3 regions of the Gillisia sp. JM1 genome follow, and region 2 is predicted to be linked to each of the others. Evidence: riboswitches for the same ligand, from Rfam matches in the RefSeq annotation. Region 2 holds a riboswitch; each other region holds the start of a gene.
The links. Region 2 has a riboswitch for S-adenosylmethionine ahead of H033_RS0106750 (homocysteine S-methyltransferase family protein). Riboswitches for the same ligand answer to the same signal wherever they lie in the genome.

Region 1 (10,280 bases), 1.3 Mb from region 2:
TTCTTCAGCATTTATAAGTTGTAGTAAAGGCAACCCGAATGCCGCAGTTTTCCCCGTACCAGTTTTTGCTAAACCAACAAAGTCTTCAGTTTTTGATAGCAGAATAGGAATTGTTTTCTCTTGTATCTCAGTTGGAACAGAGATATTTAATTCTTCTAAACTTTTAGTGATCTCTGCTGATATCCCTAAACTGGAAAACTGATTTGACATAAAATATTTTTTGACAAAGGTAAGTACTCTTTTCGCTTTTAATCAGTGAAAAATCAGCCATTATTTTCAATGAAAATTGAGCTAAAGAATATTCCTTTAAAATGAAGATTTGAAATTCTTAGTTTTTAGCAAGGCTTCTTAGGGCAATCCATTGCTTAAGCATATCCTTGGAATCACACGCAGGATAACCCAAAACAGTTTTTCCTGCAGCAACATCACTCATTACACCAGAGCCTCCACCTACAGTTGCACCAGAATGTACGGTAATATGATCTTTTATAGAAGCGCTACCTCCAATTATCACCCCATCTCCTAAGGTAACAGAACCAGCAAGACCACTTCCTCCAGCCATGATACATGAACGTCCCATTACTGAGTTATGTCCAATTTGAACCAAATTATCGATCTTACATCCATCACCAATGACAGTAGAACTGAATTTTCCACGATCCACACAGGAATTTGCACCAATTTCTACTTGATTTCCAATAACCACATTCCCGATTTGTGGAATTTTAACCAATCCGCGGCCATCGTCACTTGGTCTATAACCAAAACCATCAGATCCTATGCTGACATTGCTATGAAAAATACAATGACTTCCAATTTCAGTTCGTTCCCTGATCACAGTTCCAGACCAGATAGTAGTATTGTTTCCGATATTTGTTTCATCTAGAATAGTAACATTAGGATATAGGAAAACATTATCTCCCAAGACAACATCTTTACCAACATAAGATCCTGCTCCAATAATACAATTAGCTCCTATCTTGGCAGTTTCGTGAATAGTTGCAGTGGCATGGATTTCAGATTCTAGTTGAGGCAGCCCAGGATTAAAGGCTTCCAATATTTTAACCATTGCCAGATCTGCATTTTTAACGCGAATTAAAGCTTGTCCTTCTTCTGGTTCAAGATTTATATTATTGTTAATTATAGCTGCCATTGCTTTGGATGCGTTCCAAAGCTTAATATATTTTTTTTTTCCAATAAAAGAAATGTGACTACTTTGAGCTCTTTCTAATTGTTCTGATCCAGTAATATGCAAACTTGTATCTCCAATTAATTCTCCATTAACTAATTCGCTTAATTCTTTAATATTGATAGTTTTCATTTTAGGGTGATTTTTAGGGTAATATATAACAAGTAGTTATTTTTTAATTGTAACCTGTATATTAGAAAGGGCAAGATAGGGGCTATTAATTTATATTTAGCTGTTACTCAGAGAAATACTTATTATAATGGCTAATATTGTTTGTAATCTTCTGATGATCACGTTATAAATCCATACAGACTTAGAAATCTACTCTGTATCTTGTAAAATAGAATTGGAGCTATGAGCCTTTTGTAATTCTTCATAATAGTGATCTATAGAAGATTTAGATATAGCTTCAATAAGCATGATCCCAATTAATAATATACTAATTGCTAAGTAAATCCCTGAAATGTATGGGATCTTAAATGAGATAATAATAACTCCAATTGCCAAAATGATGATAATGGTAAATATGATTTGAAACGACGAAAAATCATCAAGTACTTTCTCCATCCTTTTTGTTTCATTATTTAAGAATATTGCCTTATCCTTTTTATAATCACTTTCAACCGAAATAAAAAGTTTGTCATTGAAATTTCGATAAAAAAATCCGCCCAGCATGATTAACAATCCAGTAGTTAAACTTCCAATAAATAAGCCTCTATACAAAGCGTCTTCTGGACTATATATATTAGAAACTGCAGAAATAACAAGTAGAAATATTTTTTTTATGTAAAAGACAAAAAGCAGTCTAAAAAGACTGCTTATATAATTTCATATTTAATTTTCTTATACAAGTGGAAACATTTCTAAATACTGAATCCCATTCCCCTCAGTCATCCATTTCACATCTCCGGCATCAAATCTGCCTGCAGCTCCTGCAGTTCCTGAAGAATCTGTATGATCTACATAGCCTTCGTTGTTGATGGATATAGTTTCAAATTTGCGATGTGGATGAAATGGAAACCCAAGCATAGTGCTAGCATGATACATTCTCCAACCATCTTTAATAGTAAAATATTGACCTATTTTTCTTCCATCTAAAGGCACTGCAGGCCCTATGTGTTCATTTCCCTCAGGTTATTCATCTCTGTGATGAGCGCAATATAAAAATGGATCACTGGTTTCCCAAGGAAGGCCTTAATGGTTTTATACTTTTGACCTTTGTGTTTTAGATATAAATAACGTGTGAATTCTAAAAACAGTAACGATTTAAAGTTATAGTTTTAATGGTCGTAAAATATTCTAAAACTCTACGGTTTCATTTTTATAAAATCGCAAATTAATTAGCTAAACCCTTTTCCAAAATCAACTCTTTTTCAGTTGGAATCTTAGGAGGAGTATTCCTGGATGTTAACTGAATATAAAGGAGAGTACCTATTAATAATAACCAAAGATACCATGAGTTACTTACAAGATCTAAGTAATCTATTTTTCCATCAGCCAAACTTAAAATTATAAGACATTGAGCTCCATAAGGTAATAAACCTTGCACTACACAGGCAAAAATATCTAGGACTGAGGCTACTTTTTTTGGATTCAGTTTAAACCGATCATTTAGTCGTTTTGCAATGGGACCAATTATAATAATTGAAACTGTATTATTAGCGATAGCCATGTTTGTAACACCTACCAAACCAGAGATCCCAAAATATGCAGTTTTAGAATTCATTTTAGTTGTGATAAAATTTATTAGAAATGTGATTCCTCCTGCTTTGGTTACCAATGCTGCTAAACCACCGGTTAATAAAGAAAGCAGAAAAATCTCTGTCATACTTGTAAATCCTTCATAGGATAATCTTGCGAATTCGAGCAATCCAAAATCTCCGTAATAGATCCCTAAAAATCCTGCAGCCAGAATTCCTATAAATAGCACTACAAAAACGTTTATTCCAACAACGGCAAGTGTTAGCACTAATAGATAAGGCACTATTTTAATAATTTCTATTGAATTAGATGAGTCTAATTTAATACTATCATCTAGTGCAAAACCTTGATAAAGTAAAATTCCAATGGTAACAACTGCTACCGGTCCCGCAATAATTATGTTCTGCCTAAATTTATCTTTCATATTTACTTGCAAAGATTGGGTAGCAGCGATAGTGGTATCTGATATAATAGACAAGTTATCCCCAAACATTGCACCTCCCAAAAGCGAGGCACTCAATATTGCTAAAGACACCTCCGTAGTATCTGCAAAACCTATTACAACTGCTCCTAATGCTACAATTGCTCCAACAGAAGTACCGGTTGCTATAGAGAGAAATGCTGCAATTATAAATACCCCTGCGTACAACCACTGAATTGAAATATATTGTAAGCCAAGTTCTACAATAGCATCTACGCTTCCAGTTGCTTTACAAACCACTGTAAAGGCACCTGCTAACAAATAAATAAGACACATGGTTAATATTTTGTCATCTCCACAGCCTTTTAAGAGAGTAGCTATTTTGATATTAATCGAGTCTTTGAACATGACTAGTGCTAACACTATTCCTAGTATTACTGCAATTGGAGAAGGCAATGCATAAAAATCGTCTAAATAGATACCAGCACCTAAAAAAGTTAAAACAAATAAAAATAAGGGTAGTAATGCATAAAAATTTCCCTTCTTTTCAGTCTCAATAGAATTATTCATAAATCAAAATTTTTATGAATCTCAATAAAGGAAATTAAAGCAATAAAAAGGAAGTAGTGATTAACATTTGTTCCAAAGAAATGGCTTATCATTTTAGCACCTTGCTTGTTAATGCAGGTTGCTATCTCTTTTTGAGATTCTCGATAATTAGCTGCAAATATAAAATTTATAGCTCTACTTAAAAGAGAAAATGTGATTTAATTATAGGCATCATTCTTAAAATATATAAAACCCTTAAAATCAAAGTCTTGTAAATTTTTTAAAAGTAGAAATATTAGCTTCAATAAAAATTATTGGTCTGATTATAATTCAATTAGAATTCCACTACATTTATAGCATTAATTTTAAATTTATTTCAATGATTAAAAAAATAGTTACTATAGGATTAATAAGTCTTTTGATTATTAGCTGTAAAGACGAACCAAAACAAGAAAATTCTTCTGAAAATAAAATTGGAGTAGAATTTAATGAGTTGCTAGGAAACTATTATGAAGACGGTCTTAAACTGAATCCATTAAGTGCAACAGCGGCAGGAGATAATAGGTATAACGATCAATTTCCTAATACCCTTTCTGAAGCATACAGAGATTCATTGAAAAACTATTATACTTCTTATCAAGAAAAGATTGCAAAGTTTGACAATTCAGATCTTTCTGAAACCGAGCAGATGAGCAAGGCGATATTAAAATGGGAAACTGATATAAATTTGGAAACCTTAAAATTTCGTAATTCTGAATTCTTTCCTATAGACCAAATGTGGTCTGTTAACTTAAATATGGGACAATTGGCAAGTGGAATGAGTTCGCAGCCATTTAAAACTGTAGAAGATTATAAAAATTGGGAAAAGCGTGTAGATGGCTATCTAATTTGGATGAATTCCGTTGAAGAAAAGTTGAGGGAAGGAATGAAGGAAGCTTATGTATTACCAAAATCCTTGATCGTTAAAGTGATTCCTCAATTAGAAGCTATGACCGAAAAAGATCTAAATAAGCATCTTTTCTACACTCCAATCACTAATTTTCCTGAAGGTTTTTCTGAAGAAGAAAAAACCAAATTAAAGGAGTCTTATACTTCTATGATCAATAATAGAGTGATTCCTGCTTATCAAAAATTGCATGATTTTGTTAAGAATGAATACTTACCGGATGGTAGAACCACCAGCGGAATTGCAGCTATCCCAAATGGAGAAGCTTATTATAAGCATCAAATAAAGCTATATACCACTACAGATATGACGGCGGCAGAGATCCATCAATTAGGATTGGATGAAGTGGCGCGTATCTCTTCAGAAATGGAAAAAGTAAAAGAGCAAATCGGATTCAAGGGAGATCTAAAGTCATTCTTTAATTATGTTAGAGAGAATAAGGAGTTAATGCCTTATAGTAAACCTGAAGATATTATCGCAAATTTTAATGCGATCCATGAAAAGATGAAACCTCAGTTGGATAAATTATTTGATGTTACTCCAAAAACTCAATTTGAAGTTAGAAGAACTGAAGCTTTCAGAGAAAATTCTGCAAGCGCCGAATATAACCAAGGTTCTTTAGACGGAACAAGACCGGGAATTTTTTATGTACCAATTCCAGATGCACCGACTTACAATATATATTCGGATGAATCATTATTCTTGCATGAAGCAATTCCGGGACATCATTACCAAATCTCTTTAACTCAAGAAAGCACTTTGCTGCCAGATTTCAGAAAGACATTATGGTATAGCGGATATGGTGAAGGTTGGGCTTTGTACTCAGAATCCTTAGGAAAAGAATTGGGACTCTATACAGATCCTTACCAATACTTCGGAATGTTAGGTGCAGAAATGCATCGAGCAGTAAGATTGGTTGTAGATACAGGCTTACATTCTAAAGGATGGACGAGAGAACAAGCAATTCAATATTCTATGAAAAACGAAGCAGAGTCTGAAGCAGGAATAACTTCTGAAATTGAAAGGTACATGGCCAATCCTGGTCAGGCACTTTCTTATAAGATCGGACAACTTAAGATCATAGAATTAAGAGAAAGGGCGAAAAAGGAATTAGGTGATAAATTTGATATAAGACAGTATCACAATCAGGTTCTAGAAACTGTATGTGTGCCTTTAGAATTGTTAGAGAATAAAATAGATAGTTGGATCGCAGAAAGTAAATAGCGGCACTAATTAAAACAGAAATGCACGAATATTCTATATGATATTCGTGCATTTTTTATTTGTCATTCCGACGAAGGAGGGATTTCTTATTACCATATTTCTAGTACATTGAGATTCTTCACTATGTTCAGAATGAGACAGAATAAAAAGTTGTCATTCCGACGGTAGGAGGAAGCTCTTATAAAATTTAATTCTGCTACTTTGAGATTCTTCAATCCGCTACGCTCCTTTCAGAATGACAATTACAAGGCTTTTGTCATTCCGACGTTAGGAGGAAACTTTTATAAAATTTAATTCTGCTACTTTGAGATTCTTCAATTCGCTGCGCTTCGTTCAGAATGACATAGAACAAAAGTTGTCATTCCGACGTTAGGAGGAAACTCTTATGAAATTTAATTCTGCTACTTTGAGATTCTTCAATTCGCTGCGCTTCCTTTCAGAATGACAATTACAAGGCTTTTGTCATTCCGACGTTAGGAGGAATCTCTTACAGAAACATCATCCTACTTTGAGATTCTTCAATTCGCTATGCTCATTTCAGGATGACAACTATTAAGCTTCGTCATTCCTACAAAAGGAGGAATCTCTTACAGAAACATCATGCTACTTTGAGATTCTTCAATTCGCTATGCTCATTTCAGGATGACAACTATTAAGCTTCGTCATTCCTACAAAAGGAGGAATCTCTTACAGAAACATCATCCTACTTTGAGATTCTTCAATTCGCTATGCTTCTTTCAGAATGACAACTATTGAGCTTTGTCATTCCGACGTTAGGAGGAATCTCTTATAACATTACTTCAGTTTCTTAAATATTCTTCGCAATGATCAGAATGACATTTCGTTATATTCTATCATTTAAAAACTCCCAATTGGGATTGGTTGAATTTATTAGAATCTCCTTCTTTTCTCTACTCCATCCTTTCAGCTCTTTCTCTCTTCCAATAGCTATATTGATGTCCTGAAAATGTTCATAATATATTAAGTAGAAGCACTTATATTTCGTAGTGAAATTATTTTTTGGCTCATTCGGGTTTCTATGGTACTCTAACCTTATTCTCAGATTATTGGTAACTCCTATATATAAAACTGTTTTGTTTTTATTAGTGAGAATATAAGTGTAGTAGTTATGTGTGCCTAAAGTTTTCATCAGATTAAGATAAAAATAATTTTGATGAAATATTGAAGTTGAGATTCTTCAATTCGCTATGCTACTTTCAGAATGACAACTATTAAGCTTCATCATTCCTACAAAAGGAGGAATCTCTTATAATGTTACATCTGCTTCTTTGAGATTCTTCAATTCGCTATGTTCCTTTCAGAATGACAACTATTAAGCTTTGTCATTCCGACGTTAGGAGGAATATCTTACAGAAACATTATGCTTCTTTGAGATTCTTCAATTCGCTATGCTCCTTTCAGAATGACAACTATTAAGCTTCGTCATTCCGACGAAGGAGGAATCTCTTACAGAAACATCATGCTACTTTGGGATTCTTCAATTCGCTATGCTCCTTTCAGAATGACAACTATTAAGCTTTGTCGTTCCGACAAAATTAGGAATCTCTTACAGAAACATTATGCTTCTTTGAGATTCTTCAATTCGCTATGCTCCTTTCAGAATGACAGCTATTAAGCTTTGTCATTCCGACGAAGGAGGAATCTCTTAAAGAAACATCATGCTACTTTGAAATTCTTCAGTCCGCTATACTCCTTTTGAAATGACAATCAAAAATTATAAATCTTGCATATAAATTTTCTCCACCTTATCTCTTGCCCAAGGTGTTTTTCTTAAAAATTTCAAGCTTGATTTCACAGAAGGATCGTGAGTGAAACACCTAATAGGTAACATCTCCCCCATTTTCTCCCATCCATGCTTTTCTACCAAACGCTCGATAATATCAACCAATTTTACTCCGTGTAATTGATTGTTATGCTGTTTTTGAGGTATTTTATTATTATCCATAGGTTATCTAATTTAATTTTTTTATTTCTTACCAGTCAATTGGTCTATAATCTTTAAGGAATTTTCCACACCAATGCTTACCCGTGTTTATTCCATCGAATAATGGATCCATTACTCTGGCTGCACCATCCACAATATCCAAAGGTGGTTGAAAATCATGAACTTCCACTTTTTTCTTAGACAATTCTGCAGGATCTTCATCTGTTACCCAACCGGTATCTACAGCATTCATGAAAATCCCATCTTTAGCAAAAGTTGCTGCAGAAGTATGCGTCATCATATTCAATGCAGCCTTCGCCATATTGGTATGTGGATGTCTATCTTCTTTTTTGAATCTATGGAACTTTCCTTCCATAGCAGAAACGTTAATAATATGCTTCTTACCAGTTTTCTCCTTTTTCATTAGATCTGAAAGACGATTACATAAAACAAATGGAGCAACCGAATTTACTAACTGAACCTCGATCATTTCTGTGGTTTCTATCTCCCCTAATCTTAATCTCCAACTATTGGTCTTTCTAAGATCCACCTGTTGAAGATCTGCATCTAATTTTCCTTCTGGAAAAACTTCTTTGGTGGAAAGTGAATTATCAAAACTGTAAGGGATCTGTGATAGTTTGGCAGAAGCTCTTAATCCAATTCCTGGTTCCGGTCCATGCCAGGTTACCGGCAAAACATTATTTTGATTATTAGAAGACCCTTCTGTTAATGATTTTAATTCTTGCAAAGAATTATAGTGATCTGTTAATAGATCTTTCGCAAACTGAGGTAATGAGTCATATGGTAGTTCTTCTTTTTCCATTAAATGCGCAAAAAATCCTGAGGGTCTACGTACGGTTTGAGCAGCATTATTTATTAGAATATCTAATCTCTCATAGCGTTGCTCTATAAAATTACAGAAGATCTCTACACTAGGAATATGTCTAAGGTCCAATCCATGGATCTTTAAGCGATCTCCCCATTCTTGAAAATCATATTCTTTAGAAAATCGCAAGGCTGAATCTACAGGGAATCTGGTAGTTGCAACTACTGTTGCCCCTGCTTTTAATAGCATAAGTGTTATATGGTACCCAATTTTTAATCTAGATCCTGTTACTACTGCAACTTGACCCGTTAGATCGGCAGTTTGATAACGCTTGGCATAATTAAAGTCACCACATTGTGTACACATAGTATCATAAAAATGATGCAACTTAGTATACAAAGTCTTGCACACATAACAGTTACGAGGAGATTCTAATTCTGGGCGTTCATCTGCGGGAACTTCAACAAGACTGGGAGCAATAAAAATTGTGGCTTCTCTGGCGCTTCTAATCCCGGTTTCTTTTCGGGCATGTTTATCCCGTTCGATCATCTTCCTTTTTGCAGCCTTTTTAGAATCTTTCTTTCTCTTAATAAAATCATCTCTACTTGGGCGTGTTAATGCTCCGGCAGCCTTCATTAAGGCGATTCGTTTTTCTTCAGAAAGATCGAAAATCTGATTAGAATCTTCAACTAATGACTCTAACATAGAGATGCACAGATTAATTTCTGCTTTACTTAAATTTCCTTTTATCTCATCTTTCTCAGAACCCATTATATCAAATTTTCAGTCTGCAAATATAATTTTATTATCTACCATAAAGTATAGGCAGGATTGAAAATGTTTATATCTAATCGTATCCCTATAATTTCTTTTTTACAACTATACTCTTTTAATAGAACTTTCACAGTATAATCCTGTTTCAGTCAATTTTTTAAGTCGACTTTAGTAAAAATAAAACACCAAAACTTTATCTTTCAATAGATTTAAAAAATATAGCAATGAAGAATTTTGAAAATAAGAAAATTTTAATCACCGGAGGTTCTAGCGGAATTGGGAAAGCATTAATCACTGAATTTCATAAGAACGGCGCTAGCACTTTTGCTGTTGTTGGAAGAGATGTGGATAAAATGAAGAAACTAAAAACCGAATTTCCTAAAGCAACATTTAGTTTTATTCAGGGAGATGTTTCAAAATTAGATGACATTAAAGAAGTGATAAATTCGGTCAAAAAGGAATGGAAAGAAATTGATGTTCTTATAAATAATGCAGGTGTAGTAAGCGCTGGTGCTTTAGAGGACATTTCTGATGAAGATATTATTGCTCAACAAAATATCAATACCACAGGACTTATATTGCTCACCAAACATGCTCTTCCTTTGCTTAAGAAAAGTAAAGATGCAGCCATTATAAATATATCTTCAGGTTTAGGATTAATAGGAATGCCATTTTATGCAACCTATGCTGCTACGAAAGCTGCGG
Region 2 (10,280 bases):
AGCATCATTTACGTGGATCACTGCATTGGTATAGTGAGGATCTATTTTTACTGCGGTATGTGCTTTTGAAGTAGTTGCGCCTCCAATTAATAAGGGAACCGAAAAATCCTGTCGTTGCATCTCTTTAGCTAAAAATACCATTTCATCTAAAGACGGAGTTATAAGTCCGCTTAAGCCAATAGCATCTACATTTTCAGTCTTTGCAATCTCTATAATTTTTTCTGGAGCTACCATGACGCCAAGATCTATAATCTCGTAATTATTACAGCCCAGCACCACACCTACAATATTCTTCCCAATATCGTGAACATCTCCCTTTACTGTTGCCATTAAGATCTTACCTTTTGCTCCTTTTCCAGTGGAGCCATCTTTTGCTGCTTCTATAAAAGGAAGTAAATAGGCCACCGCTTTTTTCATAACCCTCGCCGATTTCACCACTTGAGGCAAGAACATTTTACCGCTTCCAAAGAGATCTCCTACTACATTCATCCCTGTCATTAAATAAATTTCAATCACCTCAATTGGTCTGGCCGCAATTAATCTGGCTGATTCTACATCCTCGATAATAAAGGCATCAATCCCTCTAACCAAGGCATGGGTAATTCTCTCTTGTAAGGTCTTTTCTCTCCAAGAAAGATCTATTTTATTCTCCTTAATAGTACCGGTCACGGTTTCAGCAAATATTAAAAGCCGGTCGGTGGCATCATCCCTTCTATCCAGAATAACATCTTCTACATGTTCCAAAAGATCCTTTGGAATATTATCGTAGACCTCCAGCATTGCCGGATTCACAATTCCAATATTCATCCCGGCTTTAATGGCGTGATATAAGAAAACCGAATGCATGGCTTCCCTCACCGGAATATTCCCTCTAAAGGAAAACGAAACATTGCTTACTCCACCGCTTATACTACAATGTGGTAAATTAGATTTCACCCAACGTGTTGCTTCAATAAAATCTATTGCATTTCTTCGATGTTCGTCCATCCCGGTTGCTACCGGAAATATATTAAGGTCGAAGATGATATCTTCTGGAGGAAAACCCACTTTTTGCGTAAGTATGTTGTAGGAACGCTCTGCTATTTCTATTCTGCGCTCATAGGAATCGGCTTGTCCAGACTCATCAAAAGCCATAATAATTACGGCTGCACCATATCGCTTAACTTTTTTTGCATGTTTGATGAATTCCTCTTCCCCTTCCTTTAGGCTGATAGAATTTACCACACATTTCCCTTGTACTACCTGAAGTCCCGCTTCTATGATCTCCCATTTGGAACTATCTATCATAATAGGAACTCTTGCAATATCAGGTTCTGCGACTATGAGATTAAGGAACTTTACCATTGCTGCTTTCCCATCTACCAAACCATCATCCATATTTATATCTATGATCTGGGCACCTTCATCTACTTGTTCCCTTGCAATGCTAATGGCTTCTTCATATTTTTCCTCCTTTATTAATCGGAGGAATTTTTTGGAACCTGACATGTTGGTTCGCTCTCCCACATTCACGAAATTACTTTCTGGTGTTATTATTAGTGGCTCTAAACCCGAAAGCTTTAATGCTCTAAATTCAGTCATGATTATAGGATTGTTTCAGGGTTCAATGATTTTTTAAGAGATCTTGGTTTATATTCTTTGGCAATTTCAGCTATCGCTTTAATATGCGCCGGAGTTGTACCACAACATCCGCCCAGGATATTCACCAAACCTTTTTCTAAATATTCTCGAATTTGCTCTGCCATTATCTCTGGAGTTTCATCGTATTCTCCAAAGGCATTCGGTAATCCTGCGTTTGGATAAGCAGAGATCCCAAAATCGCTTTTTCGAGCCAAAACTTCTAAATGGGGAGTAAGTTGATTTGCACCAAGCGCACAGTTAAAACCTACACTCAGCAAATTCATATGTGAAATTGAAATCAGAAAAGCTTCCGCAGTTTGCCCGGAGAGGGTTCTCCCGGAAGCATCTGTAATTGTCCCGCTTATCATTACAGGAATTTCGGAATTTAACTCCTCTTTTAATTCATCTATAGCGAATAAAGCCGCTTTTGCATTAAGCGTATCAAAAACAGTTTCAATTAAAAGAACATCTACTCCCCCATCAATCAAGGCACGAGCTTGAAGTTTGTAGGCAACTAAAAGTTGTTCAAATGAGATAGCTCTATAACCAGGATCATTTACATCTGGAGACATGCTAGCAGTTTTATTAGTTGGCCCAATTGCACCAGCTACAAATCTAGGTTTTGATGGATCTTCCAAAGTGAGCTCTACAGCAACTTTTTTAGCAATCCTTGCCGATTCATAATTTAACTCATAGACCAATTCCTCCATGCCGTAATCTGCCATAGCGATGGTGGTTCCGGAAAAAGTATTGGTCTCTACGATATCTGCTCCCGCCAGAAAATACTTTCTGTGGATATCCTCGATTGCATGAGGCTGTGTAAGCGATAAAAGATCATTATTCCCTTTTAGGGATCTTGGCCAACCGGCAAAACGAACCCCACGAAAATCTTCTTCAGAGAATTTATATTCTTGAAGCATGGTGCCCATTGCACCATCGAGGATTAATATTTTTTTGGAAAGTGTCTCTTCTAATTTTGACATATTATAAAGTATATATGTATCAAAAAAGAAGGAAGAAAAGAATTCTTTTTGTTATCTATCCACGCATGAGCGTGGTAGAACGTAGCACCTTCTCCAAAAGGAGGGTTGCCAAGGTCTCATAGGGTCTTATCCCTCCACCTTTCTTGATAACGTTTTTAAATAAAAACAAGAACTTAAGTTTTGTAAATATACGCTTAGTTTTGCGCATTTCAAAGGTTAACTTATTAATTAACCTCAGCTAATTTCTTCGCCATTTAATTTAATTCCATAGGTAATTGTTGCTGCTTTTTCTAACATTTTTGAAACTGAACAATATTTTTCCATGGATAACTGTACGGCCCTTTTAACCTTAGCTGCAGGTACATCTCCTTTCAAAATAAAGTCTAACTGAATTTTTTTGAAAACATTTGGAATAGCACCCTCTTCACGGAAACCTTCCACTTCTACCTGCAAATCTTCAAGCTCATGCTGTTGCTTCTTCAAGATCATTACAACATCTATACTACTACAACCAGCAATTCCTCTCAGAATTAGATCCATTGGGCTAGAGCCTTTTGGTTCTTCTTCAGATTTGTTATCTAAAAGCACAATATCTCCTCGTTCGTTTTTAGTTTCGAAAAGATAGTTGTTGTTCAGTCGTTTTAAATTGATCTTCATCTTATTCCAGAATTTTGTCAAATTTAATGAATCCTGAATGAATATAGGTCACGAATTGTACTGTAAATTAGATATTTAAAGAATCTATAAAACCTACTCCTGCAGTTGTATTAGTTGCTGGGTCTATTAAAATGAATCTACCATTTTCAGGATTACTCTTATAAACATCTGCATAGATATTCTTACTCAACTTTAAAGATACTTGCCCTATTTGATTTAACTGTAAATTCGAATTTACCTCACCTAACTTATAATTTCCAATCTTCATATTTTCAATTAGATCTACCTTAGTAAGGATCCTGTTGGTATTATGTTGAAATATATACTTGCCACCTGGAACTAAAGGTTTTGAATCCATCCAGCAAATTGTAGAACTTAAAGTTTTGGATGACTGTGGTAACTCTTCAGATTTCACCAAAGTATCTCCTCGGGTAATGTTTATATCATCCTCCAAAGTAATAGTTACTGAACTCCCTTGTTTAGCCGATTCATATTTCTTGTCAAAAAAGAATATCTCCTTGATCTTACTGCTGGTTAAACTAGGCAAAACAGTGACAGATTCCCCCACTTTTAGATTTCCGCCGCTTAACTTTCCTGCATAACCTCTAAAATCTCTATGCTCCTCTGTTTTGGGTCTAATTACTGTTTGAATTGGAAATCTGGCTTGAGTACTATTCTGAAAATCTTCAACCTTAATATTTTCCAGATGATCTAGTACAGTATCCCCTTTATACCACTCCATATTCGTAGAAGCTTTAGCTATATTTTCACCCCATAAGGCACTCACAGGGATAAAAGTTACTTTTTGATCTTGAAATTCACTTTCCCCTTGGATCTTTTTAAAATCTAATACTATCTCGTTAAAGACATCTTCAGAATAATTTACCAGATCCATTTTATTCACGGCCACTACAACTTCTTTTAATCTCAAAAGATTATTGATAAAAAAGTGACGCTGAGTTTGCTCAATCACCCCTTTTCTAGCATCGATCAAAATAATTGAAACCTGTGAAGTAGAAGCTCCTGTCACCATATTTCTAGTGTATTCCACATGACCGGGAGTATCCGCAATTATATAGCTTTTCTTTTTGGTCGAGAAATAGATATGTGCAACATCTATCGTAATTCCTTGCTCCCGTTCTGCCACTAAACCATCTGTGGCCAAAGAAAAATCAAGATAATCCAGACCTTTCTTTCGGCTACTTTTCTCAATAGCTTCTAACTTATCTGTAGTTAGGGATTTGGTATCGTACAATAGTCTTCCAATTAATGTACTCTTACCATCATCTACACTTCCTGCAGTTGCTATTTTTAAAACTTCCATATTGTTTTTATTATTTAAAAGTAACCTTGTTGTTTTCTAGTTTCCATGGCCGCTTCAGATCGTTTGTCATCTATTCTGGCACCACGTTCAGAAATAGGGGAATTGGTGATTTCATGGACAATTTCTTCAATAGTTCTGGCATGAGATTCTACTGCAGCAGTACAGGTAACATCTCCCACCGTTCTAAACCTCACATTTCTGGTTTCTATCTCTTCTGAATCGTCTTTAAAAACATGTTCTGAAGCAGTCCAGATTAGCCCGTCCCTTTCAAATATCTCACGTTCATGTGAGAAATAGATCGATGGAATTTCAATTTTTTCCTGATCAATATACTTCCAAACATCCAATTCTGTCCAGTTAGAAATAGGAAAAACACGAACATTCTGTCCTATTTCTATCCGTCCATTAAGCATATCGAATACTTCTGGCCGTTGGTTTTTTTCATCCCACTCTCCAAAGTCGTTTCTCACAGAAAATATGCGCTCCTTGGCTCTGGCTTTTTCCTCATCTCTTCGTGCACCACCAATACAGGCATCAAACTTAAATTCCTCGATCGCCTCTAAAAGAGTGTTTGTCTGCAAACTATTTCTACTGGAATATTTCCCGGTTTCTTCAATAGATTTCCCTTTATCTATATCATCTTGCACATTTCTTACAATGAGCTGAAGTCCCATTTCTTCAACAAGCTTATCTCTAAACTCGATGGTTTCTGGGAAGTTATGCCCCGTATCTATATGCAATAAAGGGAACGGGATCTTAGATGGATAAAAGGCCTTTTCGGCCAGCCTTACCAGAGTAATAGAATCTTTACCTCCAGAAAAAAGCAACACAGGATTTTCAAACTGAGTTACCACTTCTCTAAAAATATAGATAGCTTCACTTTCTAGTGGATTTTGATTTAAAATGCTGTTCATTTTCTTCTATTTATGAATGTAATCCGCACTCTCTATTAGAAAGCACTTTTGTAGGATCGAAATAATTAAATTCATTCGGCAATTGATGTTCTTCTAGGTAGGTACCCAATTCCCCATCACTCCAATAATAAAATGGGCTCACTTTTAAAATACCGTCTTTGCTATAACTCAGAATATCAATACTGTCTCTAAAAGCGGTCTGCCCTTTTCTCAAATTGGTAAACCAAACATCCGGTTTTAACTCTCCCATCGCTCTCAAAAATGGTTCTAATTTTACCTGTTTTGTGAATTCCTGATGGCTGTTATCCTCCACCTCAGGAATTCCCCCAAATAACACATCTCGATGGGCGGCAGTTTTTAGTGGTGTATACAATTGCACGTTCAATTGAAGTTGAGCGATCAACTCTTCTGCATGCCTGTAAGTTTGCGGAGTATTGTATCCGGTATCACACCAAACGATCTTGATCTCTGGAGCAACAGCTACACTAGCTTGTAAAATAGCCGCCTCGTAGGGTCTAAAGTTGGTAGTAACTACCGGTCTTTCTGCATCTAGAATTGCCCAGCTTATTATTTCTGAAGGTGTTACTCCTTTTAATCTTTTATTAATGACTAGTATTTCTTCTTCTGAATATTGTTTCATAATTATTCTTTTCTAAAGTTGATGTTATTCCAACTGTGTTCATATCCAAAATAGAGGATCATTTTTAATAATTATTCTTTTAACCTATAGGATTAATAGGTTGACAAAAATAGAATTCCTTTTAGAACTGGGCAATTAAAGTTCCTCGATGCAAGCATACGAGGTAATTAGTAGAAGAAAGGTTTCTCGATGAAAACCTTAGGTTTTCAAACTTTCCTCTTCGTACGATGCAAGCATCGGGGAATTAAACCTTAAGAGATTAAAGAATCTTAAATTAAGATTTGTTGCCTTATTCAAAATGAAATATAAGGCAGACTTAATTTTAAGCAATTTACACTCCTATGCTTTGCACCACTTCTCTCTTAGCTTCTTTTTTAGTGCCATCAAATCCTTCAACACCTCCCACTGTAGTATATTTCAACACATACTTCTTACCGGGATTTATTCTTTGGTAGGCACTTTGGCACATAATTGCCGCTTCATGAAATCCTGAAAGAATCAGCTTTAATTTTCCTTTATAGGTATTTACATCTCCAATGGCGTAAATCCCAGAAATGTTGGTTTGATAATCGTATGAGTTATCCACCTTAATAGCATTCTTCTCGATCTCCAACCCCCAATTTGCCATAGGCCCTAATTTTGGTGAAAGTCCAAATAAAGGAATAAAAGCGTCTACATCTTTGAATTCTTCACCTCTAGCTTCGTCTCTGTGTCGAATCACTACTTTTTCAAGTTGATCTTCCCCAGTAAGACCAACAATTTCAGCATTAGTTATTAGATTGATTTTTCCAAGAGCTGCCAATTCTGATACTTTTTCCACAGAATCTAAAGCCCCTCTAAAATCATTTCTTCGATGCACCAGTGAAACCTCAGATGCCACGTCGGCAAGAAATATCACCCAGTCTAAAGCAGAGTCGCCTCCTCCGGCAATGATCACTTTTTTATCTCGGTAAACCTCCGGATCCTTGATAAAATAATTGACCCCTTTATCCTCATAATCCGCAATATTGGCAATTGGTGGCTTTCTTGGTTCAAAAGAACCCAAACCACCTGCTATTACCACCACCGGAGCATGATGCTTAGTGCCTTTGTTAGTAGTTACAATAAAGGTGTCATCCTCCAATTTCTTAATGGTCTCAGCACGTTCACCCAAAGTAAAACCAGGTTCAAAAGGTTTGATTTGTTCCATTAAATTTTTAACTAGATCTCCAGCCAGAATCTCCGGAAAAGCCGGAATATCATAGATCGGTTTTTTAGGATAGATCTCGGAGCATTGCCCACCAGGCTGAGGTAGCGCGTCTATCAAATGAGTCTTCAACTTTAGCAATCCTGCTTCAAAAACAGTAAAAAGACCTGTGGGCCCTGCGCCTATTATTAAAATATCTGTTTTAATCATTCTTCAATTTCTTTTCAATTAATGTTTCTGTTATCTTATTCATTTGAGCTACTTTACTTTCAAAATCTCCTTTGATATTTTTTCTGAATTCATTTAAATTCTCAACCATCAAATTAATATCATCGGGTATAACCTCTTCAAATAACTGACGTAATCTTTTCGCAGTTGTAGGAGATTTTCCGTTCGTAGAAATAGCGATTTTAACGTGTCCTTTATTTACAATACCTCCCATATAAAAATCACATAATTCTGGGGTGTCTGCTATATTTGCCAGTAGAAACCTCTTTCGAGCCTGTAGGTATATCTTTTTGTTCAACTTAGGGCTATCGGTAGTAGCAATTACCAGATGTCTTCCTTTTAAATATTTGCGTTTGTAGCTTCTCTTAGTGAGTTTTATTTGATGTTTTTCTGCTAATGCTATTGTCTCCGGCTTAAAGTATTTTGCCAACATTTCCACATTTGCCCTCGGACTTGATTTCAACAGAAAATGCAATTTTTCAAGACCCACATTACCACCTCCTACTATTAGAATATTAAGTTGATTCACTTTCAGAAAAATTGGATATAGTTCATTTCTTTCTTCCATAACTAAGCAGTATCTATTTGAGATAATTTCACTTCGGAAGTATTTGGAAAAGCTTGAAAATTTTGAGCTATGTCTTGCAAATGATGACTTTCCTTTACAACCTCACCAATTACAATAATAGCTGGGGCGATTAATTGTTTGTCTGCCACTACTTTTTCAATATCCTTAATACTGCCAAAACCGAATCTTTCGTTTAAAGTTGTGCCATTTTGAATGATCCCAACCGAAACATCTTGTTTCCCAAGCCCAGAAAAAATCTCCACAATTTCTGCCAGTTTTGCCATTCCCATCAAGATCACTACTGTGGCCGTAGATTGTGCTGCAAGTTTTACGTCTGCAGAGAGTTTACGCTGGGAAGTTGTTCCCGTAATCACCCAAAAGCTTTCGGAAACACCACGTTTGGTCAATGGAATTCCCACATTTGCAGGAACGGCTATAGAAGAAGTAATTCCTGAAACTACCGCAGTTTCCAGACCTTTACTTCTAGCATAGTCAATTTCTTCAGAGCCTCTTCCAAAAACGAAAGGATCTCCCCCTTTTAATCTTACCACGTGACCTTCTTCTAAAGCATACTTTACGATCAATTCATTGATTTCATCCTGACTGTATCTATGGTTATCTTTACGTTTTCCAACATAAATATGCTTGGCTTGTGGTGCATATTCCAGCAGCTCTCGATTTATAAGTGCGTCGTATAATACAACCTGAGCAGATTGTAAGGTTTTTACCGCTTTGATAGTGATCAATTCCGGATCTCCCGGTCCTGCTCCAACTATACTTAATTTTGGCGTGTTAAACATTTTGTACCTCCTTTGCTCTATAGGCGTCTACCTTTTTAAGGAACATCTGCGCATCTTCTAAATATTTTACTGCAAATTCTTCACTGGCTGCTCTTTCATTTAGTTGATATGCAAATTCCTTGAAAGAGGTAGAAAGAGAAATCTTTTTCGTTTGCACAAATAGTTCATCGAACTGAGCAATTATCCCGGCCTGTGTGTTGGTTGAAACATCATCTGATAACAATAAAGCTTTAGCTGAATTCACTATAGAAGTATAGGAATGGTAGATACTATCTGCCCAAGCGTTTCTTTCTAATGCACTTCTTGAATTATCAATTTTTTCCTCACTTTCAAAAAGAAGCGTAGCTATAAGATCTATAATTACTCCGGCACATTCTCCTACCCCAACGGCTTGTATATAAGGTTTCTCATGTCCCCAGTCTACAAATTCGTTTTCTGTGATATTCGAAGTGTTAGATAACTCTTTTAAAAGGTCATAGAAATAGGATTTTCCTTGTCTATCATAATAATTGATGAATTTTTCATTATCTAAAGATGAACTTTCGAAATCATTTAGTAGAACACGCAAAGCCTGCGGACCGCGCTTACTGGGAATCTTTAGGACTTTATCTGAAAAACGTCCCTTCCCATTTCCAAGGACTCCTCCTCCTAGTAAAATTTGCAATGCGGGAGCAACGGTTTTACCTACTTTTATAGACATTCCTTGAAATCCTATTTCAGCCATATTGTGCTGCCCACACGCATTCATACAACCGCTAATTTTGATAGTAATATCCTTCCCATTAATATATTGCGGATACTCCTCTTTTATTACATCTTCTAATACATCGGCAATGCCCGTACTACTTGCTATCCCGAGGTTACAAGTATCTGTCCCGGGGCAGGCAGTGATATCTATAGTTTTATTATAACCCGGTTCGGCAAAACCCAATTCTTTTAATTCCGCATAAAAGAACGGCAACAAATCTTCTCTTACATGCCGCAGTAAAATATCCTGACGTAGAGTGAACCTTATTTCATTTCCTGCATATTTTTTAATAAGATCTGCCAGTTTCCTTGCCGTACCAGTATAAAAATCGCCTAATGGAACTCGAATTCCAATGGCATACAATCCTTCTTGTTTTTGAGCAATTACATTTGTGGATTTCCAAGCGTCATATGCCTTTTGATCTTTTATGATCACGGAAGGAACTTCCACATCTGGTAGCACTGAGCTGGTTTCAAAGGCTGCAAGATCAAATTCCACCTTTTCTCCTGACAGTGCTGTTTTTTGTTCTGCTACTAATTCCATAAAAGCCTCTTTTCCAATATCCTTGATCAAGAATTTCATTCTGGCTTTTAGACGTTTTGCTCGCTCTCC
Region 3 (10,280 bases), 120 kb from region 2:
TTCTCATCGGGATCATTTCAGTAATCTGTGGGGCAGATTCATGGAACGAAATGGAAAACTATGCCAACTCAAAAGAAGAATTCCTTAGCAGCTTCCTTGATCTGCCCAATGGCATCCCTTCGCACGACACATTTAATCGCGTTTTTTCCAATATTGACAGTGATCAATTTGAAAAGTGCTTTATACAATGGGTCAGTGATCTTGCACAACTCCAGCCCAGGGAAATCATTGCCATAGATGGCAAAACAATCAGGGGTGCCAAAGCTGGCGGTAAAAAATCCCCGGTGCACATGGTCAGTGCTTGGGCAAACGACAATAATTTGGTCTTGGGACAAGTCAAGGTTTCTGAGAAGTCAAATGAGATTACTGCCATTCCAGAATTATTAAAGGCCTTGTCCATAGAAAACACCATTGTAACCATTGATGCCATGGGATGTCAGACAGAAATAGCCAAGGCCATCGTCAATAAAAATGCAGACTATATCTTGGCCGTAAAAGACAATCAACCTCAGTTGCTGGAGCATATTGAAGATGAATTTAGATTTGGGAAAACCATGGAATCAAACCTTGTCCAAGAACTGGACCATGGCAGGATAGAAACCAGGACATGCAGTGTGATCGACAACTTTCAGTTTATTGAAAAGACCAATAACTGGGAAAACCTGACAAGTGTTATAAAAATAGAAAGCAAACGTGAGTTTAAAAACTCAGAAAAGCCTGCACAACATGCAATAAGATATTATATTTCAAGTATAAAGGCCAGCTCCCAAGATTTCCAAAAGGCCATTCGTTCCCATTGGTCCATAGAAAACAAGTTGCACTGGACTTTAGATGTTGCTTTTTCAGAAGATGCTTCTAGAAAAAGAACAGGCAACTCCACTCAAAATTTCTCGATACTCAATAAAATCGCATTGAATTTGTTGAAAAATGAAAAATCATCCAAAATAGGCGTTAAAAGCAGAAGGCTCAAAGCGGGATGGGACAACCACTATCTGATAGAAGTGCTGAATCTAATGAAAGTTTAATGCGTTTGCCCTGCATAGTTTGAGATTAAACAATTTGCTATTGATCAAAAATCGCTATTTTTGGACACTTCTAAGTGTAAGTATTAAGTCTATAAAATGTGATGATGTTTTTTAATTATGTTATCTAAACTGTTTTTGAATAAAAGACTTATACTAAAATTGATACCAAAAAAGTGAAACTGAAACGAAGGCGAAAATTAATAACATATCTAAATATTTTAGATCAACCAATTAGATTTAATCCGTTCGTATTTAGTCGGACTTTTCTATTATGGGCTCTTCTAGGACTGATTGGTGGTCTTATTGCTGGGGTGTATTGGATTATTCTTGAGTATTTGACGCATAGAATCGCTGTTTTTGAAGGTTGGGAGGTTATACCCGTTATGTCTATTTGTGGGCTTTTAGCTGGGTTAATAATTCATTTTATTGGTGACCCAGGAGAAATTCACTTGATTGTAGATAATATTAAATTCAATAAAGGAAAACTTGACCCCAAGAATAATCCCTCCATGATTTTGTCATCCTTATTATGTGTCGCTTCCGGAGGTAGCCTTGGTCCTGAAGCACCTTTGGTGCAAGTAACAGGCTCGACAGGTACCTGGCTAGGTAAAGTATTTAGACTTAAAGACGAAGAATTGAGGTCTTTAAGTATTGCTGGGATGGCTTCTGGATTTACGGCTTTATTTGGTGCTCCTTTAGGAGGAAGTTTATTTTCATTAGAAATTCTGCATCATAAACATGCGCTAGAATATTACAAAGCAATCATTCCTGCCTTAGTTGCAAGTAGCTTTAGCTATGTGATTTTTGCTTTAATCGTACATCTTGGACTCGGTGCCACTTGGGCTCTTCCAACTTATGAATATTCTGGAGTTTTTGATTTTGGGATAGCAATTCTTTTTGCAATTGCCGCTACAGCTATTGGATGGGGATTTATTTATTGTGTGAAGTTTTTTAAATTTCTATTTGAAAGACGCCCTATACCAATATATATAAAAACTCTCATTGGTGGAATCTTACTTGGAATTATATCTTATTATCTCCCGATCACCAGATATTTTGGTCATCATGAAATAAATGAACTTTTAGCTGATGAACTTAATATAAACCTTCTACTTCTAATTTTGTTTTTTAAAATAGTTGCAATCTCAATTACGGTGACTTCAGGTTGGAGAGGTGGTTTTATTATTCCATTATTTTTTGTAGGTGCTAGCCTTGGGTTAATTATTCATCAAATATTTCCCCAGACAAATTTATCCTTGGCAGTGATTACTTGCATGGCAGCAATAAATGTCTGTGTAACCCGTACTCCTATGAGCACTACGATCTTGCTCGCTACTCTTACAGGGTTCACCTATTTCATACCAATATTATTTGCAAGTTTAACAGGATATTTTTTAGCACCCAGAATACCATTTATAGGTTCACAAATGGGAAATGGAGAAAAAATACGGCACACAACATCGATTAAGCGCAAATAGCGGGTGTTTAAGTAACAAGTTATATTTCAGATACCAAGAAACAGACAACAAAGCCGACAAGAACGTGTCCTTTCTCCACGCTACTTGCCTTAATCAAGACCATTAGTTATAATTAAAAAAAAGACCGACTTGTCTGTTTTTTGAAATTTTGATTATATTTAAGGCGTGAAACATTCCAAAATAAAGCAAAATATAATTGAGACCGCTTCATCCTTGTTCTATAATAATGGATATAACTCTACGGGAATAAATGAAATAATAGAAAAAGCTGGAATTGCTAAAGCAACCCTTTATAGTCATTTTGATTCAAAAGAAGATGTTTGTATTGCTTACCTTAAACATAGGAATGAAATTTTCGTAAAGGAAATAACAATGTATTGCAAATCACAAGCAAAAGGAAAACCACAAATAGTTGCAATTTTTGATTTCTTACAGTTATTTTTTTTAAATGAAAATTTCAATGGCTGTTGGTGTATTAATACAGTTTCGGAAATTCCAAAAGGAAATAAAAAGATTAGAAATGAAATACAAGAACAGAAAATCATGTTTGTCCAAATTATTTCGGAATTAGTAAAATACAACTTGCCAAACCTAACAGAAAATCAATTAACCCCATTATCAAGGCAAATCTATTTACTATATGAGAGTGCTGTCTCAGAAAGTCATTTGCACAGAGCTGATTGGCCGATAAAGGAGATGAAAAATATATGTTCGCAAATCATAGCATAAAAAAATTTGCGTATTAAAATACAGACTTGTCTGTTATTTATTAACATTATTAAATAATTACGAATGAAAAATTTTAAAAACAAAGTTGCTATCATTGTTGGTGGAACCAGCGGAATAGGTAAATCTACCGCAGAGCAATTACTAAAAGAAGGCGTTATCGTGCATATTGTTGGACGGAATACAGATAAAATAGAAGACCTTCCAAATCTTTTTAAACATAGAACAGATATTACCGATGGTGGTCAGCTTGATAATTTGATTAGCGAAATCAATGAATTTCAAACTATTGACTATCTGGTAAATGCTTCCGGAATTTTTGGGCCAAAGCCTTTTCTTGAGCATACAAAGGAAGATTACGATTCATATCTTGATTTAAATAGAGGATTCTTCTTTTTAACTCAAGCCATTGCAAAGAAAATGAAAGAAACTAAGGGAGGCTCAATTGTAAATATAGGTTCAATGTGGGCAAAACAAGCTATAAAAGCAACACCATCTTCTGCATATGCAATGCAAAAAGCGGGATTGCATTCATTGACAAAGCATTTGGCAATGGAATTGGCTGACTATAACATAAGAGTAAATGCTGTATCACCAGCAGTAGTCAACACGCCTGTTTATCACAGTGTGTTTGGTGGAGAGGAAGAGGCGGAGAAAGCTCTCGAAGGCTTTAATGATTTTCATCCCATTGGACGAATTGGCACGCCAAAAGATATATCAAATAGCATTGTATTTCTTTTATCTGACGATGCATCTTGGATAACTGGAGCTATTTGGGATACAGACGGCGGAGTTATGGCTGGGAGAAATTAATTGCAAATGCCATTGAGTTATCAGCAAATAGAGGGCATTCGTGTAAAAGCGATATAGAGATCAAATAACAAAAAACAACGCCAAGAAATTTGCGTCCTTATCCCATTTGTCCTCAACTTTAATCATTAAAAAGATATTTTTTTGCCAAAAAAATTGTTTTTTATAGTTAAAGAGTTAATTTTGTTCTATCAAGTCAAGTAAAATTGATTTATAAAGAAGCGTTGAGAGACAGGCTCTTTGATGCGCTAGCAACCAGACTCCGGTCAAGGTGCTAATTCCTGATCCGATTTTGGAGAATATAAAACAATTGAAACAATGAAGAATTCTTTTCTTATTTTGACTACCATCTTTTTTGAGCATTACGCTCTTTCTACTCCTAACTCAGCAACTAAGAATTGTTGTTGTTGTTGTTGTGGATAAAACTTACTTGCCTCTTATTACATAATCAGGCTATGAATAGGAATTTACTAGCTGTATTTCCAACCCTATTCTTTTCACTAAACTATAAATATAAGTGCTCTATTAGAGCTATTACCTTAAGAACACGATTGTTTTCGTAACAATTTATCACCGTTCAATAATTTGTTTTTAATAAAAATTATAGACTGGAGGCAAAAGTGAAAGAGTTATAGCCTCATAAAGTTTATTGTCGATTAAGTAAGCTTCTACAAAAATTCTCAACGAAATAAATATTTTAATTACTAAGTAAAAATTAACATCATGAATATCAATAACAAAGAACAGGCAATTGCCGTTTACTACGAACATCCAGATTGGTTTCGTCCCCTATTTAAAGAACTTGAAAATAGGCAGCTTCCGGTAATAAAATATGACGCAGCAGAACACCACTTCAATATATCTGAAAAAGAATTTCCTTACAGGGTTTTCTTTAATCGCATGAGCCCATCTGCATATCTTCGGAACAATACGCAGGCAATTTTCTATACAACAGGACTACTAGCATCTTTGGAAAGCAACGGAGTACGGGTTATTAACGGTTCAAAAGCCTGGAGACACGAAATTTCTAAAGTTTTACAACTTAGCCTCTTGGAATCTTTAGGCCTACCCTATCCTAAATCTGTAGTAATCAACAATCCTTCACAAGCCTTGGCTGCCTCAAAGGACCTACGCTTTCCAATTGTCGTTAAAGCGAATATTGGTGGAAGTGGTGCGGGAATAACTCGTTATAATACCGAGGAAGAACTCAAAAAGGCTGTTGTTGATGAATCTATTGAACTGGGATTGGATTTTACTGCGCTTGTACAAGAGTTTATTCCGGCAAGGGGTGGGAATATTCACCGGGTGGAAACACTTGATGGGAAATATTTATATGGTATAAAGGTATACACCTCAGGTGATAGTTTTAATCTTTGTCCTGCAGACATTTGCCAGACAACAACGGGACAGGAACTATCAAGAAATGCCTGTGCACTTGATGCTCCAAAGAACGGACTTAAAGTAGAAGCATATACTCCTTCAAAGGAAATTATTGATGCTATTGAGAAAATAATTCAGGCCGCCGGGATTGAGGTTGGTGGAATAGAATACATTATAGATGACAGGGATGGCCAACTATATTACTACGACATTAATGCGCTTTCAAATTTTGTTGCAGATGCAGTCAATGTCATAGGTTTTGACCCACATAAAAAATTAGTGGATTTTATAGAAAAAACAGCAAATTTAAAATTAAAACAAGCATTATGAAATTTGGATACTGGTTACCCGTTTTTGGCGGATGGTTAAGAAATGTAAAAGATGAGAATATGACCATTTCCTGGGATTATATTAAGGAACTGGCTCAAAAGAGCGAAGACTGGGGTTATAGCCTTTCCCTTATTGCAGAATTATATTTGAATGATATAAAAGGAGAAGAAGCTCCTTCCCTTGATGCTTGGTCTACTGCAGCTGCATTGGCAGCGGTAACCAAAGAACTAGAAATTATGGTGGCAGTAAGGCCTACGTACCATAATCCTGCTTTGTTGGCTAAGGCGGTAGCAAATCTGGAACACATAAGCAATGACAGAATTTCTCTTAACGTGGTTGCTTCTTGGTGGAAAGCCGAAGCAGATAAGTACGGAATTGAATTTGATGAGCATGACAATCGTTATGCGCGCACCAGCGAATGGATAGAAGTGATCACCCGCCTTTGGAAAGAAGATCATGTTTCTTTTCAGGGGGATTATTACCAAGTGAAGGATAATATTTTGCAGCCAAAACCATCTAAAAAGCCCTTTTTGTATGCGGGTGGAGAGTCTGAAGCGGCTAAAACAATGATCAGTACTCAATGTGACGGCTATGTTATGCATGGGGATTCTCCCGAAGGAATTAAGAAACGTATTGATGACATGAAGCAGCGCAGGGAAAAATTAGGACTGGAACCCATGAAATTCGGAGTGGCTGCTTATTCCATTGTAAGAAATAATGAACAAGAGGCAAAGCGGGAAATTGAAAGGATTTCCAATGTGGAAGCTTCTTCCGCCAGTTATAAAAATTATCAGCAATGGGTTGAAAATACGCAACTGGAAAGCAAGCTTTCATTGCAAGATTATTCGGTTTCAAATAGAGGCCTTAGGGCCGGCCTTACAGGATCTGTTTCCCAAGTTCAGGACAGAATTCATGAATTTGAAAAGGCAGGGGTAGATTTTTTCTTGTTGCAGGCTAGTCCACAAATGGAGGAGATGCAACGTTTTTCAGAAGCCGTGATCTCAGAAATGGCTTAAAAACTATTTTTTAGTAACATACTACTAGGCTGCTTTTAATCAAAGGCAGCCTTTTTCGTTCTATAAATTCGGTAACAAATTGAGCCAATAAAATTTTTAGAGTAAAGTTTAGAGCGGTTAGGAACGTAGATCTTTTCCTATTTAGACTAACAACGAATCAATCTCAAAAGTTATTGACTTGATCCTTGCTTATGGCTGTCCGATAAATCTGGGAGATGCTCGGTTACTAAATCACAATAGATATCCTCAAAGACAGTACAGTCTCTTCTTTTTTTGGCATCAGAGATTGTACTTCTCTTTGGTGAATAATCAAACTTACAATGTGAGATTTTATGGTCATAGCTTACAATGCCACCGCACAGTTCACGTAGTGAGTTGCACACTGAGGTCACACCATATACCATTGTAATTAAGTGCTGAAATGTTGAAAACCGTCTGCAATAATGATCCGATTTGCGCGATAAAGCACGTGTCGTTATTTTACTTTTATTGAGCAAACCTATCATTTGACTGAAAATCGGCTGTCCGAAAAAAAAATAGTACTTTTAACCATGGTTGAATTTCTGGTCAGATATTAATTATTCTATATAAGCAGAAAGTCTCAATTTTTGAGGCTTTCTTTATCGGACACTAATGATTTAAAATAAACGAAATATTTACTGAATAATAAGAACTATGTACAATACGATGGAAAGTATATGTAAAAGATAAAGCATAGACGCAAGATATATTTGTACCATAACTTTTAAAGAAATAAAATCCTGAAAACAGGATTAGCAAATTTAATTATCAGAGTTGGGTTTGCGCTACTTTTTATATGGGGAGGACTGGAAAAATTTATTGAAGGGTTTTTAGGAGGTGTTGGCCTACATAATATGGCTGATTTCTTAAAACAAAGCGGACTTGCTTTTCTTGGCGATTCAGGAACCTATATTTTAGGTGCACTGTTGGCTTTACTTGAGCTTGCCGCTGGTATCTCTCTTGATCATAAACAAGCAGACCATATATGCGTATGCATTTTTAGCATTTGTGATGTTAATGGCATTAGTACTTGTTCAAATCCCATCAGGAAACTGGATGAACATTATGATAAATATTGCTTTAACCACCACGTTGGCTGGATTTGCAATGCAAGAAAAGCAAAGGGTTGAAGCATAACAATAACAAAATAATTACAATTAATCTATAAATAACAGACCATGAACACTACAGAAGAAACAATTGAAAAAAATTTAAAACACATACACCGTCTTTTGGAAAAAGGTGGGTTTATTGAAGCAATGGAAACCTATTTTAGCGACGATGTACAGATGCGTGAGGCCAATGAAGAGCCTAAAATTGGCAAACAAGTTACACTTGATGCTGGACACGATTTAATTGATAATAAATTAGAAGAATTTATCAGTTATAAAATTGGGAATTACGCCGTGCAAGGCAACCACAGCTTTTACGATGCCGTAATGACGCTTAAAATGAAGGACGGAAGTACGATGTTATCTGAGCAGATAGTGGCCACTGAATGGAAAGATGGTAAAATATATAGAGAGCGCTATTATCACGCATAGTCCAATAGTGATCTAATGAAAAAGGCGAATTCCCAATATTCGCCTTTTTTCATTTATAAACACGCTATTAGCTCGCTTCTCCCGTGTTATTTTTAGTATATACGGCTGACGGGATGATCTAAAAAACACCCAATAATTACCTCTTTATAGCAATTATTGAGCGTTTTAAGGTGATTTTAGCTGTTACCCAGCAATATTTTCAACGTTTTTTATCCGAATGCAGATGCTACTGCGCCGGCATCCACTCGATAATTACGGCCATTTACAAAATTAGCTTTATCAGAACATAAAAAAGCGATTACAGCGGCAACTTCTTCAGGTTGGCTACGGCATTGTACTTCCAGATGTGGCCGTTTGTGGGATCAAGGAAAAAACTTGGGGAGAAATGTATCTTTGCAAGCAAAACACTTAGAACTTGGATAAAGAATTAGCCCGCTATTTATTGCCAGAAGGCATATTGGAATATTTTGAGATCATCAGTCATAAATCATCAACAGACAAGGTTCATTTCTATTTAGAAGAGAAGAACATTCTACCCAAAGAACATCAATCTGAAATAGCACAATCCAAAGGCTTCTTACCAGAGATAACGGTTGAAGATTTTCCGCTAAGGGGTAAATCCGTATTGCTCCATATAAAACGGAGGCGCTGGACCCTGGTCAATACAGGAGAGATAGTAAAAAGAGATTGGAACTTAATAGCTAAAGGCACTCGGATAACTAACGAGTTTGCCTCTTTTTTAAAAGGTATCGCTTGATACTCATGCGGTAAGTGCCAAACGCTTTGGTGACTATTATAAGACCAATGGTAAAACGCTGCAGTACCACTACAAAAATCATCTTAGCGACTTCAAAGATTGGACGCAAAAAGAGCATTCACAGGATTGGCTGCTCTATGGAAAGAACTTGGGCAAATATTTGAGTTTAGATGAAACCTCTTTATCCAACGGTGAGCTTTACACTATTCTAACAAACAAAGTAGCCAAGGGAAAGAAAGGCAGCATAGTGGCCATTGTTAAAGGAACCAAAGCAGTTGATGTCATTGAGGTACTAAAGGAAATCCCCGTAGAAAGGCGCAATATGGTAAAGGAAGTCACTGTGGATATGGCCGGGAGCATGAATTTGATCGCTAAAAAATGTTTCCCCAAAACCGAAATAGTCACAGATAGGTTCCATGTTCAAAAATTAGCCTCAGAAGCAGTGCAAGAAGAACGTATCCGATTAAGGTGGGAAATTATAGAAGAAGAAAACAAAGCTATTGAAGAAGCCAGGAAAAATGAAAAAACATACAAACCAGAGCTTCTCAGTAATGGGGACACGCACAGGCAGCTGCTCGCTAGAGGCCGATATCTATTGTTCAAATCCAAAACCAAATGGACGGCAAGACAAATAGAAAGGGCTGAAATATTATTTGATCTATACCCAACTATTGAAAAAGCATACAGCCTCTCTCAAGGGCTAAGCCATGTTTTTAGAAACAACACAAATAAAGATGTAGCAAGGCTAAAATTGGCACACTGGTACAACAAAGTCGAAAATTCCGAATTTAAGTCTTTCAATACCATTGCAAGATCAGTACAACTGCACTACGAGACCATCCTAAACTATTTTAACAACAGAAGCACCAACGCTTCAGCGGAATCTTTTAATGCAAAAATCAAAGAATTCAGAGCTTCGTTTAGAGGTGTCAGAGATGTGAAATTCTTCCTCTATAGACTAACTAAATTATATGCATAATTTTTGAGCTCCCCAATAATATGGTTTGATCCCACATTTGTACAAAGATGTAGAAAACACTGGTTTTAGAGCGTTCAATACCATTGCCAACACAATAACACTCAATTATAGATCAATCCTAAACTATTTTATAAACAGGAGCACTAATGCCTCAGCAGAATCATTCAACGCAAAAATAAAAGCCTTTAGAGCACAGTTCAGAGGAGTGAAAAAT

Region 1: it holds a riboswitch for S-adenosylmethionine, as region 2 does, so the genes downstream of both, H033_RS0112730 (Na+/H+ antiporter NhaC family protein) here and H033_RS0106750 (homocysteine S-methyltransferase family protein) in region 2, are expected to answer to the same signal.
Region 3: it holds a riboswitch for S-adenosylmethionine, as region 2 does, so the genes downstream of both, H033_RS0106205 (RimK family alpha-L-glutamate ligase) here and H033_RS0106750 (homocysteine S-methyltransferase family protein) in region 2, are expected to answer to the same signal.

What each region holds. Positions count from the first base shown of each region.
Region 1 is NZ_KE384218.1:2,065,566-2,075,845, forward strand. Features, by position in the region: gene H033_RS0112710 (DEAD/DEAH box helicase) at 1-210, opposite strand, end outside; gene lpxD (UDP-3-O-(3-hydroxymyristoyl)glucosamine N-acyltransferase) at 329-1,321, opposite strand; gene H033_RS0112720 (hypothetical protein) at 1,511-1,756, opposite strand; gene H033_RS21380 (pirin family protein) at 2,033-2,293, opposite strand; gene H033_RS0112730 (Na+/H+ antiporter NhaC family protein) at 2,526-3,881, opposite strand; SAM-I-IV-variant riboswitch at 3,938-4,033, opposite strand; gene H033_RS0112735 (DUF885 domain-containing protein) at 4,240-6,030, shown strand; gene H033_RS0112740 (GIY-YIG nuclease family protein) at 6,875-7,180, opposite strand; gene H033_RS0112745 (VF530 family DNA-binding protein) at 7,766-7,996, opposite strand; gene H033_RS0112750 (SDR family NAD(P)-dependent oxidoreductase) at 8,025-9,572, opposite strand; gene H033_RS0112755 (SDR family NAD(P)-dependent oxidoreductase) at 9,800-10,280, shown strand, end outside.
Region 2 is NZ_KE384218.1:768,885-779,164, reverse strand. Features, by position in the region: gene metH (methionine synthase) at 1-1,581, opposite strand, end outside; gene H033_RS0106750 (homocysteine S-methyltransferase family protein) at 1,584-2,603, opposite strand; SAM riboswitch class I at 2,652-2,756, opposite strand; gene H033_RS0106745 (OsmC family protein) at 2,838-3,260, opposite strand; gene H033_RS0106740 (sulfate adenylyltransferase subunit 1) at 3,328-4,584, opposite strand; gene cysD (sulfate adenylyltransferase subunit CysD) at 4,599-5,498, opposite strand; gene H033_RS0106730 (phosphoadenosine phosphosulfate reductase family protein) at 5,509-6,138, opposite strand; gene H033_RS0106725 (NAD(P)/FAD-dependent oxidoreductase) at 6,470-7,534, opposite strand; gene H033_RS0106720 (bifunctional precorrin-2 dehydrogenase/sirohydrochlorin ferrochelatase) at 7,527-8,120, opposite strand; gene cobA (uroporphyrinogen-III C-methyltransferase) at 8,123-8,920, opposite strand; gene H033_RS0106710 (HEPN domain-containing protein) at 8,913-10,280, opposite strand, start outside.
Region 3 is NZ_KE384218.1:650,012-660,291, reverse strand. Features, by position in the region: gene H033_RS0106225 (ISAs1 family transposase) at 1-1,025, shown strand, start outside; gene H033_RS0106220 (chloride channel protein) at 1,199-2,503, shown strand; gene H033_RS0106215 (TetR/AcrR family transcriptional regulator) at 2,669-3,232, shown strand; gene H033_RS0106210 (SDR family NAD(P)-dependent oxidoreductase) at 3,296-4,042, shown strand; SAM riboswitch class I at 4,248-4,347, shown strand; gene H033_RS0106205 (RimK family alpha-L-glutamate ligase) at 4,763-5,749, shown strand; gene H033_RS0106200 (LLM class flavin-dependent oxidoreductase) at 5,746-6,765, shown strand; gene H033_RS22465 (DUF4372 domain-containing protein) at 6,936-7,283, opposite strand; gene H033_RS19710 (hypothetical protein) at 7,641-7,916, shown strand; gene H033_RS0106190 (hypothetical protein) at 7,965-8,330, shown strand; gene H033_RS21200 (SDR family oxidoreductase) at 8,540-8,674, opposite strand; gene H033_RS0106185 (hypothetical protein) at 8,746-9,087, shown strand; gene H033_RS0106180 (transposase) at 9,146-10,066, shown strand; gene H033_RS0106175 (transposase) at 10,092-10,280, shown strand, end outside.